3 regions of the Acidovorax sp. 106 genome follow, and region 2 is predicted to be linked to each of the others. Evidence: predicted binding sites of a transcription regulator. Region 2 holds the regulator's gene; each other region holds the start of a gene.
What was found. The regulator HrcA, encoded in region 2, represses chaperone genes, less so after heat shock. The targets are predictions, from matches to a motif close to TTAGCACTCNNNNNNNNNGAGTGCTAA.
Positions count from the first base shown of each region.

Region 1: the regulator HrcA is predicted to act here: its motif matches at 2,160-2,186, upstream of groES (co-chaperone GroES).
Region 3: the regulator HrcA is predicted to act here: its motif matches at 1,285-1,311, upstream of rpoH (RNA polymerase sigma factor RpoH).

Region 1 covers NZ_RCCC01000001.1:2,657,229-2,660,500, forward strand. The annotation lists gene groL (chaperonin GroEL) at 42-1,691, opposite strand; gene groES (co-chaperone GroES) at 1,789-2,079, opposite strand; gene C8C98_RS11845 (DUF2304 domain-containing protein) at 2,444-2,818, shown strand; gene C8C98_RS11850 (mannose-1-phosphate guanylyltransferase/mannose-6-phosphate isomerase) at 2,815-3,272, shown strand, end outside.
Region 2 covers NZ_RCCC01000001.1:3,142,283-3,145,554, forward strand. The annotation lists gene C8C98_RS14010 (NAD kinase) at 1-601, opposite strand, end outside; gene hrcA (heat-inducible transcriptional repressor HrcA) at 630-1,634, shown strand; tRNA gene C8C98_RS14020 (tRNA-Ile) at 1,677-1,753, shown strand; tRNA gene C8C98_RS14025 (tRNA-Arg) at 1,934-2,010, shown strand; gene greB (transcription elongation factor GreB) at 2,091-2,654, shown strand; gene C8C98_RS14035 (bifunctional (p)ppGpp synthetase/guanosine-3',5'-bis(diphosphate) 3'-pyrophosphohydrolase) at 2,703-3,272, opposite strand, start outside.
Region 3 covers NZ_RCCC01000001.1:3,021,970-3,025,241, reverse strand. The annotation lists gene C8C98_RS13470 (TrlF family AAA-like ATPase) at 1-923, opposite strand, end outside; gene rpoH (RNA polymerase sigma factor RpoH) at 1,342-2,283, shown strand; gene C8C98_RS13460 (tripartite tricarboxylate transporter substrate binding protein) at 2,516-3,272, shown strand, end outside.

The sequences.
Region 1 (3,272 bases), 490 kb from region 2:
CTGCCGGGCAGAACCTGGGTTCTACCCGCAGCGGCTGGCCATTACATGCCCATGCCGCCCATGCCGCCCATGCCGCCCATGTCAGGCATGCCGCCGCCAGCGCCGGCCTCGTCCTTGGGTGCGTCAGCAACCATGCACTCAGTCGTCAGCAGCAGCGAAGCCACAGACGCTGCGTTTTGCAGAGCAGTGCGGGTGACCTTTGTGGGGTCCAGAATGCCCAGCTCGAGCATGTCGCCGTAGCTGTCGTTGGCAGCGTTGAAGCCGAAGTTGCCCTTGCCGGCCAACACAGCGTTCACCACCACCGAAGCTTCGCCACCAGCGTTGTTCACGATTTCGCGCAGAGGCGCTTCAATCGCCTTCAACACCAAGGCAATGCCGTGGTCTTGGTCAGCGTTGTCACCCTTGATGGTGCCCACAGCTTGCTTGGCACGCAGCAGAGCCACGCCGCCACCAGCCACAACGCCTTCTTCCACAGCAGCGCGGGTCGCGTGCAGTGCGTCTTCCACGCGGGCCTTCTTTTCCTTCATTTCGACTTCGGTGGCAGCGCCCACCTTGATCACGGCCACGCCGCCAGCCAGCTTGGCCACGCGCTCTTGCAGCTTTTCGCGGTCGTAGTCGGACGTGGCTTCTTCGATCTGCACGCGCACTTGCTTGACGCGGGCTTCGATGTCAGCAGCAGCGCCAGCGCCGTCGATGATGATGGTGTTTTCCTTGCCTACTTCGATGCGCTTGGCTTGGCCCAGATCAGCCAAAGTCACCTTTTCCAGGGTCAGGCCCACTTCTTCAGCGATGACCTTGCCGCCTGTCAGGATGGCGATGTCTTCCAGCATGGCCTTGCGACGGTCGCCGAAGCCAGGAGCCTTGACAGCCACGACCTTCAGGATGCCGCGGATCGTGTTGACCACCAGCGTAGCCAGGGCTTCGCCGTCAACTTCTTCGGCAATGATCAGCAGAGGGCGGCCAGCCTTGGCGACTTGTTCCAGCGTAGGCAGCAGGTCGCGGATGTTGCTGATCTTCTTGTCGAACAGCAGCACGAAGGGGTTGTCCAGAATCGCGGATTGCTTTTCTGGGTTGTTGATGAAGTAGGGCGACAGGTAGCCGCGGTCGAACTGCATGCCTTCCACGACGTCCAGTTCGGAGTCGAGGGACTTGCCGTCTTCCACGGTGATCACGCCTTCCTTGCCAACCTTGTCCATGGCGTCAGCGATCAGCTTGCCGATGGTTTCGTCGGAGTTAGCGGAGATCGAACCGACCTGGGCGATTTCCTTGGAAGTGGTGGTGGCCTTGGAAGCCTTCTTCAGCTCGGCAACCAGGGCCGTCACAGCCTTGTCGATACCGCGCTTCAGGTCCATTGGGTTGATGCCAGCGGCCACGTACTTGAAGCCTTCGCGAACGATGGCTTGTGCCAGCACGGTGGCGGTGGTGGTGCCGTCACCAGCGTTGTCCGAAGTCTTGGAAGCCACTTCCTTCACGAGCTGGGCGCCCATGTTTTGCAGCTTGTCCTTGAGTTCGATTTCCTTGGCCACGGACACACCGTCCTTGGTCACGGTGGGGGCGCCGAACGAGCGCTCCAGCACCACATTGCGACCCTTGGGGCCCAGCGTGACCTTGACCGCGTTGGCCAGGATGTTCACGCCTTCAACCATGCGAGCGCGGGCTTCGCCGCCGAAAACTACGTCTTTTGCTGCCATGTTAGGCTCCTACAAGATGTGAATCAAAAATGCTTCTAGCGCTTATAAAGAAAGCGGTAGCAGCTATGAAAAAGTGAGTAATTCGAAGGCGAAGGGATTACTTCTCGACAACCGCGAACAGGTCGTCTTCCTTCATCACCAGCAATTCGTTGCCGTCGACCTTGACGGTCTGGCCCGAGTACTTGCCGAACAGAACGCGGTCGCCGACCTTCACGTTCAGGGCGATCACATCACCCTTGTCGTTCTTCTTGCCAGGGCCCACGGCCAGCACTTCACCTTGGTCAGGCTTTTCTGCAGCGTTGTCAGGGATCACGATGCCGGAGGCGGTCGTTGTTTCGCTTTCGATGCGCTTGACAATCACGCGGTCGTGCAGAGGACGAAGGTTCATTGCATTGCTCCTGTTTCAGTAAAAAAGCTGATCTACCCGGGACCCGCTGCGCGGATGCCCATAACTGCCAGCAGACGGTGTTAGCACTCGTCTGTGGTGAGTGCTAATGATAGGGGCATTTGATGACATTTCAAGAGGATGGGCTTGTGCTCAATGCAATGCGCCGTTGATGCGATGGCTGGTTGGGCGAGCGAATGAGGTGCGACTACCCTGCAATTACAATTCGCGGACATTTCAGGGCAGTGCGCGCATGTGTGCTTTGCGCTGTTCTTCTATTGGGGTGGTTGCGCCACCCGCGCTCTCGGTATTCCAGCCACCTTAGCCGCAATAAAGGCCCTGTGCCTCTTCAACATCGAGGAGTTTGATGGCATCCCTGCAAATCACCACAACGCTATTGGGTATTGGCCTGGCAGCGCTGATTTTGTACCTCATCCGCAGAGACCACCTGTACGTGATGCACGGCCTGTTCTGGGTGCTAGTGGCAGGTGTCGCGGCTGTGATGGGCGCGTTGCCCGGTCTCATTGACAAGCTGGCTGGGGTTGTGGGTATCAGTTATCCACCAGCTTTGTTGCTTTTATTGGCCAGCATTGTTCTTTTCATCAAGTCACTTCACAGTGACATGGTGAACACCCGAATTGAGCGAGATGTGCGCAGATTGAACCAGCGACTGGCATTGCTGCAGGCAGATCAAGACGGGCTGCGAGATCGTCTGCTGCAGAGTTCAGAGTCAGCACCATGACGCCTGCATTGCAGCCCGTGATCCTTTGTGGGGGGGCGGGAACAAGGCTGTGGCCACTGTCTCGTGAGTCCTACCCTAAGCAGTTCCTGTCCTTGCGGGGCTCCCGCACCATGTTGCAAGATACGGTGTTGCGCATGCAGGGCTTGGGTGGCGCGGCGCCGCCTCCATTGCCTCCGATCGTCGTCTGCAACACAGAGCATCGGTTTATTGTTGCCAGCCAGCTCGATTTGGCTGGCGTCCGCAATGCTCAAATATTGCTCGAACCCGTTGGCAAGAATACAGCCCCTGCATTGACAATTGCAGCGCTGCAAGCGTTGGCCGGCTCTGGAGACCCCGTGTTACTGGCAATGCCTGCAGATCACGTCATCTCAGACTTGCCAGCGTTTCACCAGGCCGCACAGCATGCATATACCGAGGCCTGTGCTGGAGCGATAGTCACCTTTGGTATCGTGCC
Region 2 (3,272 bases):
CAGCAGACAAAGAGTACGCTGTGGACCCCGTAGGTGATGCAATGATCAAGCCGTCAGCACGCTGATTGGATACGAATCTGCCTCCCACTTCCACGCGCAACTCCACCATGCCAGAGGTTCCGCCTCGGTTTACCACCACATCGTTCATGGCAAAGGCTTCGAAAACCATTTCATCGTTGCGCATGACTCTGGCGTGCATCAATGGCCGGGAATCTTCTTCATATTCACCTCGCAACATGGGCCCCAGTGTGGTTTGATAGGCATCGAAAGGGATATCGGTGATAAAACCCAATCGACCTTGGTTAATCCCAATCAGCGGCGTACCGTGCCGAGCAAGCCTTCTGGCAATCCCAAGCATGGTGCCGTCACCTCCAACGACCAGCCCGACATCACAGTTGGCAATCGCATCAACCTCTATGGACGCATATTGCCGCAGACCTGTGTTCGCAGCGGTCTCAGCCTCCAGCATGACTTCACAGCCCATATGGGTCATGAAGCTGGCAATTTCTTCCAGAGCCTGCAAGCTGCTGTCAGTCATGCCGGACGCTGCAGAGGCTTGGTATTTGCCAATCAAGGCGACGCGACGGAGTTTCGGGGTCATTTGGAAATTACATCATTAAAATCAAACAATGCTCGATGACCGTGCCAAGTTGTTGCTCAAAGCGCTTGTCGAGCGCTATATCGCTGATGGGCAGCCCGTAGGCTCGCGCACCCTTTCACGTGCGTCTGGGCTGGATCTTTCGCCAGCCACGATCCGCAATGTGATGTCGGATCTGGAAGAGCTGGGACTGATCGCCAGCCCGCACACCTCCGCCGGGCGTATTCCGACCGCTCGGGGCTATCGGCTTTTTGTGGACACGATGCTCACGGTTCAGCGCGATGGACTGGATACGCCACAACTGAGGCCAGAGCAGCCGCAAAAGGTCATTGCCAATGCAGCCCATCTGCTCTCAAACTTGTCTCAGTTTGTAGGCGTGGTCATGGCTCCGCGCCGTACCTCGGTGTTTCGGCACATTGAGTTCTTGCGGCTCTCTGAGCGACGCTTTCTGGTCATCATTGTCTCCCCTGAAGGTGATGTTCAGAACCGCGTGATCTTTACGGACGCCGACTATTCCCAGTCACAGTTGATAGAGGCCGCCAATTTTCTCAATGCCCACTATGCGGGGCTTGCAATGGAGCAGGTGCGCGAGCGCCTCAAGTCAGAGGTGGATTTGCTGCGGGGGGAAATCGCCGCATTGATGCAAGCGGCGGTGACTGTCAGCTCTGAGGTGCTTTCACAAGCGCAAGATGAAGTCGTGATTTCTGGTGAGCGCAACCTGCTGTCCGTCAGTGACTTCTCTAGCGACATGGGCAACCTGCGCAGGGCCTTCGACCTTTTTGAGCAAAAGACGCAGATACTGCGGTTGCTCGACATCTCCAGCCAGGCGGAGGGTGTGCGTATCTATATTGGCGGTGAGAGCCAAGTGGTACCATTTGAAGAGCTGTCTGTTGTAAGTGCGCCCTACGAAGTCGATGGCAAAGTGGTTGGCACTCTGGGGGTGATCGGGCCTACGCGCATGCCGTATGACAAGATGATTCAGATCGTGGACATCACCTCCAAGTTGGTTTCCAACGCGCTCAGCTACCGCAAATAAACACCTTACAATCCGGGGCTTCCGCGAGAGCGGGTTGGTACCGGGGCGTTAGCTCAGTTGGTTAGAGCAGAGGACTCATAATCCTTTGGTCGACAGTTCAAGTCTGTCACGCCCTACCAAAGCCAGCGGTTGTTTGTTCTCTTACTTTTTTATGAAAAGTTGAGGTTTTGGGGAAAATACCCATCAGAGTGCATTACAATCTGAGGCATGCGATGAAGTTGATGTCTTCGTTAAGTTGGCAAAAACAAGTTGCATAAATTTTTAGAGTTATAAAAATTTATGCTATAATTCAAAGCTTAGCGGCTGTAGCTCAGCTGGATAGAGTACTTGGCTACGAACCAAGGGGTCGTGGGTTCGATTCCTGCCAGCCGCACCAATGTTTAAAGCCTGCAACTGAAAAGTTGCAGGCTTTTTCATTTGTCTGATCGCTTGATTCTTTTTGGGGATGAGCGCGCTATGAGTAAAGCCTTTACCAAAGAGTCTGATGGAGATGAGGGTGATGAAGTCGCTCTGCCGCCCATCCCAGCCGGTGGAAAAAACTACATCACCCCCGCGGGATATGCCCGTTTGCGTTCTGAGCTACTGGACCTCATCGACAGCGAGCGGCCCAAGATGGTTGAGACGGTGCACTGGGCGGCCAGCAATGGCGACCGCTCGGAGAATGGGGACTACCTGTATGGCAAAAAGCGCCTACGCGAGATAGACCGGCGCATTCGATTTTTGACCAAGCGACTGGAGATTGCCGAGGTGGTCGATCCCAGTTTGCATGCTGGCAGTGACCAAGTCTTCTTTGGCGCAACGGTCACCTATGGCGACGATGAGGGCATCGATCGCACCATCACTATCATGGGGATTGACGAGGCCGACAGCCATGCAGGCCAAGTCAGTTGGATTTCTCCAGTAGCGCGTGCGCTGCTCAAGGCGCGTGTGGGCGATGAGGTGCCTTTGCCTACGCCGGGCGGGGTGAGGTCGTTGGAGGTTTTGTCCGTGATTTATCCAAAGCCTGCATTGCCCAGTTGAGACCCAAGCCATCCTGGATTGGTGGATGGCTTGAGGTGCTTGTGGTTGTCAGGTGGCTTGCGGAGTGATCCGCGAAGCACGGAGGACGGCCTGGGTGCGGCGGAGGTTGCGCAAGGCGGCTTCCAGGTGGGCCTGGTCTCTGACGGCGACGATGAAGCGCAGGTCCGTGGTGTCCAGGGCGACTTCATCGTCCATGTCCACATGGGTGATGTCCGCTTCGGAGTTGGCGAGTTCCTGCGCTATGCGAGCCAGCACGCCCTTGCCATTGGCAACGGTGACCACCACGCCGGTTTCAAACATCCGTGTTGGTTCATCGGCCCAGTCCACTGCGATAAAGCGTTCACTGTCTTTGTGTTGCAGCCGCTTGGCCACACTGCAGTGGGCGTTGTGTACAACCAGCCCTTCGCCGCGTCCTAGGTAGCCCACGATGCGATCCCCGGGCACAGGGCGGCAGCAAGGCGCGTACTGCACGGACGCATTTTCACTGCCATCCAGTGTGACGGCCCCCTGTGACAGCGTCTCGTGCGAGGTGTAGCGTTCTCGGGTGAGCAGCAGTGCGTCAGGGCGATGCCCGGTTTCGCTCAGCAGCACCACCAGCCGTTTGGCCACGATGCCTGC
Region 3 (3,272 bases), 120 kb from region 2:
AAGTCCAAGGCGAAGCGTAGGCATTCGAGCAAGGTTGACTTACCCGTTCCACGGCCACCAATCACCGTGTTGAGGTGGTCGGAAAAGTCCACCCTGACGCCATCAAGGTAGCCACCCGCCACGGTCATGCGTACAACCTTGCCAATCGGGCTTTGGGCCTGCTGCGAGTTGAGCCGGATTCGCGATCCCGGATCGAGAAAGGCAACCTTGAACGCGGCGAAGTTCGGCCGCGTCATCTTGATGAAGCAAGTGGCCCCCGGCTGCTCCAAGTCATCAGGCTTGGCAACATCCTTGGCGTTGATAGCCGCCACGGGGCGCTCACGCCGGTAGCTATCGTCCTTGTTCAAGAACACCTTGCGGTAGAAGTCACCCTCGACACTCGTGAGGTCATCTATCGGCCCCGGAATCTGGGCCGCGCGCAGTTTGGGATGCTTCCATACGTGGTTCAGCCGGTTTTTCAGTAGCCCGCTGTCCTGTGTGCAATGTGCAGCGTAGATGAACCCACCGAGTAGATCGACCTCTACGATCAACTCTTCAGAACTCAGGCGAGAAGGCCGGATGCCATCTGCTGGATCGTGCAGCTTGAGGTTTCCAAGGTAGCGATCAAGCTGCTGCACGGTCGTGCCCTCGGGAAAGAGGCAGACGTAGTGCGTCTTGTCGTTCGAGGCGATCTCGAAGCCGGGAAACACCACGATCCCGTGCGGCTCCAGCACCTGGCGCAATGAATCGACGCTCGCCACGCTGCCATGGTCGGCAAGGCCCACAACCTTGATGTCCAGCTCAAGGCACTTCTGAAGCAGAGCCTGGTTGTAGCCGCCTTCGTCCAGCCCGTGGTCAGCGCCCCTGTAAGTGCCGTTGTAGCCGACAGGATTGACCTGTAGTGCGCAGCGCCAGAAACGCGCGAATGTGTATTCATTGCCCATATCTCCTCCCTGATTCATTCGGCAGAGCGAAGTCGCCGGATGCCTAGGCCGATTCACCCGCCGACGTTCCTCAGTGGACAGTCTGGCAGATTCAGCGCCCAGAGGATCTCTACTGGCTAAGACCGCCCGTAAAAGCCAAGGCGGGCGACTGACTGAAACCAGTCTAAAGCACGCATTTAGGCACATGTCTGAGACCAGCCCCTGACGGCCGAAGAGGCGACGCGTCAGTCAAAACCGATACTGCGCCAGTTCAAAGTTCAGTGGAAAAAGTTCAAGATACAGTGAACATCGACAGCATCGACAACAACATCGACACCTTCGCCGCAATCCCATATACCAGCTGCGGGCGGGAACTTTGGCTTTAGCACTCTATCTAGCAGAGTGCTAACATGATGCCATTGAGGAAAGGATTCCCGGCATGACACACTCATCTGGAACCGCAATCACTGCTGTGACACCCACCAGCCCCTGGGCGCTGGTACCGGCCCTGGGCAACTTGGACGCCTACATTTCGGCGGTCAATCGCCTGCCCCTGCTGACGCAGGAAGAAGAGCAGACGTACGCCCGCCAACTCAAAGAAAACAACGATGTGGACGCTGCGGGCCGCCTGGTGATGTCGCACCTGCGCTTGGTAGTTTCCATTTCACGCCAGTACCTGGGGTACGGGTTGCCCCATGGCGATCTGATCCAGGAAGGTAACGTAGGCCTGATGAAGGCCGTCAAGCGTTTTGACCCTGACCAGGGCGTTCGGCTGGTGAGCTACGCTATGCACTGGATCAAGGCGGAGATCCATGAATACATTCTGAAAAACTGGCGCATGGTCAAGGTGGCGACCACCAAGGCCCAACGCAAGCTGTTTTTCAATCTGCGCTCGATGAAGCAGGGCTTCAAGGCCGATGCCAGCGCAGCCGATGCTGCCACGCACCGCGACACGCTGTCTGACCACGAAATCGATGTGGTGGCAGCGCAGTTGAACGTGAAGCGCGAAGAAGTCATTGAAATGGAAACGCGCATGTCGGGTGGCGATGTGCTGCTGGACCCCACCCCTTCGGACGACAGCGAGCAGGCCTTTGGCCCGATTGCGTACTTGGCCGATGCCTCGCATGAGCCCACGGCCATGATTGAGTCGCGCCAGCGCGATGTGCTGGCGTCTGACGGTATTGCCAATGCGCTGGCCAGCTTGGACGAGCGCAGCCGCCGTATTGTGGAAGAGCGCTGGCTGAAGGTGAACGACGATGGCTCAGGCGGGATGACGCTGCACGAACTGGCAGCGGTGTACGGCGTGAGCGCTGAACGCATTCGGCAAATTGAAGTGGCTGCGATGAAGAAAATGAAGAAGGCTTTGACGGAACCCGCCTAAGCCGTTGAAGCAAGGTGCAAATGGGGCGCAACCGGGCGTGCAGCCGCGCTACCATTTGCGAGCCTTGCCGATAAACCCCACACAGGGCCCGCCAGGAACCTGTTGATGCTGAGTGTGATGCCCCTGCGTGGTGGCTTCGCAAGCAAGTCAACAGATTTGGCGGGCTTTTCTTTTTGCGGGGTGAAAGCGCTTTGCCGTGTGCCGCACGTTCATACACCTTTGAAGGAGCCCCATGCATCCCGTGTTCTCTCGCCGCAGTGCCGTTGTCCTGGCGTTGACGGCATTGACTTCGTCTTGGGCTCTGGCCCAAAAGTCCCCTGCCGTTGCGAGCCAGGCCCCCTGGCCTACCAAACCGCTGAAGATTGTGGTCGGCTTCCCGCCGGGCTCTTCGCCCGACCTGACGGCTCGCACTTTTTCTGAGCCTTTGTCCAAGGCATTGGGGCAGCCGGTGCTGGTGGAAAACAAGGTGGGCGCAGGCGGCAACATTGGGGCCGATGCGGTGGCCAAGGCGCGGGATGACCACACGATTGGCTTGATGATCAATGGCAACATGACGATTGCCAAGCTGATCAATGCCGCCGTGCCCTATGACCCGCAAAAGGACTTGGCACCGCTGACGCTGGTGGGCACATCGCCCCTGGTGCTGACCGTACCGCTGAGCCAGCCCGGAGTGTCGGCCACCGCCGACGCCCGCGAGTTCATGGCCGCAGCACGCAGCGCAGGCGACAAATGGAGCTACGGCACGCCGGGCGTGGGCACAGTGGGCCACATTGGCACAGAGCTGCTGAAGGCGCGCAGCGGCATCAACCCGGTGCATGTGCCCTATGCAGGCTACCCACAGGTGGCCACCGCCATGCTGGGCGGGCAACTGCAGATGGCGCTGCTGCCCCCGGCGCTGGCGCAGGCGCAAGTCAAGGCAGGCAAGCTGCGGGCGATTGGGGTGACATCGGCAGGCCGCAGCGCGCTGGCGCCCGATGTACCCAGCCTGA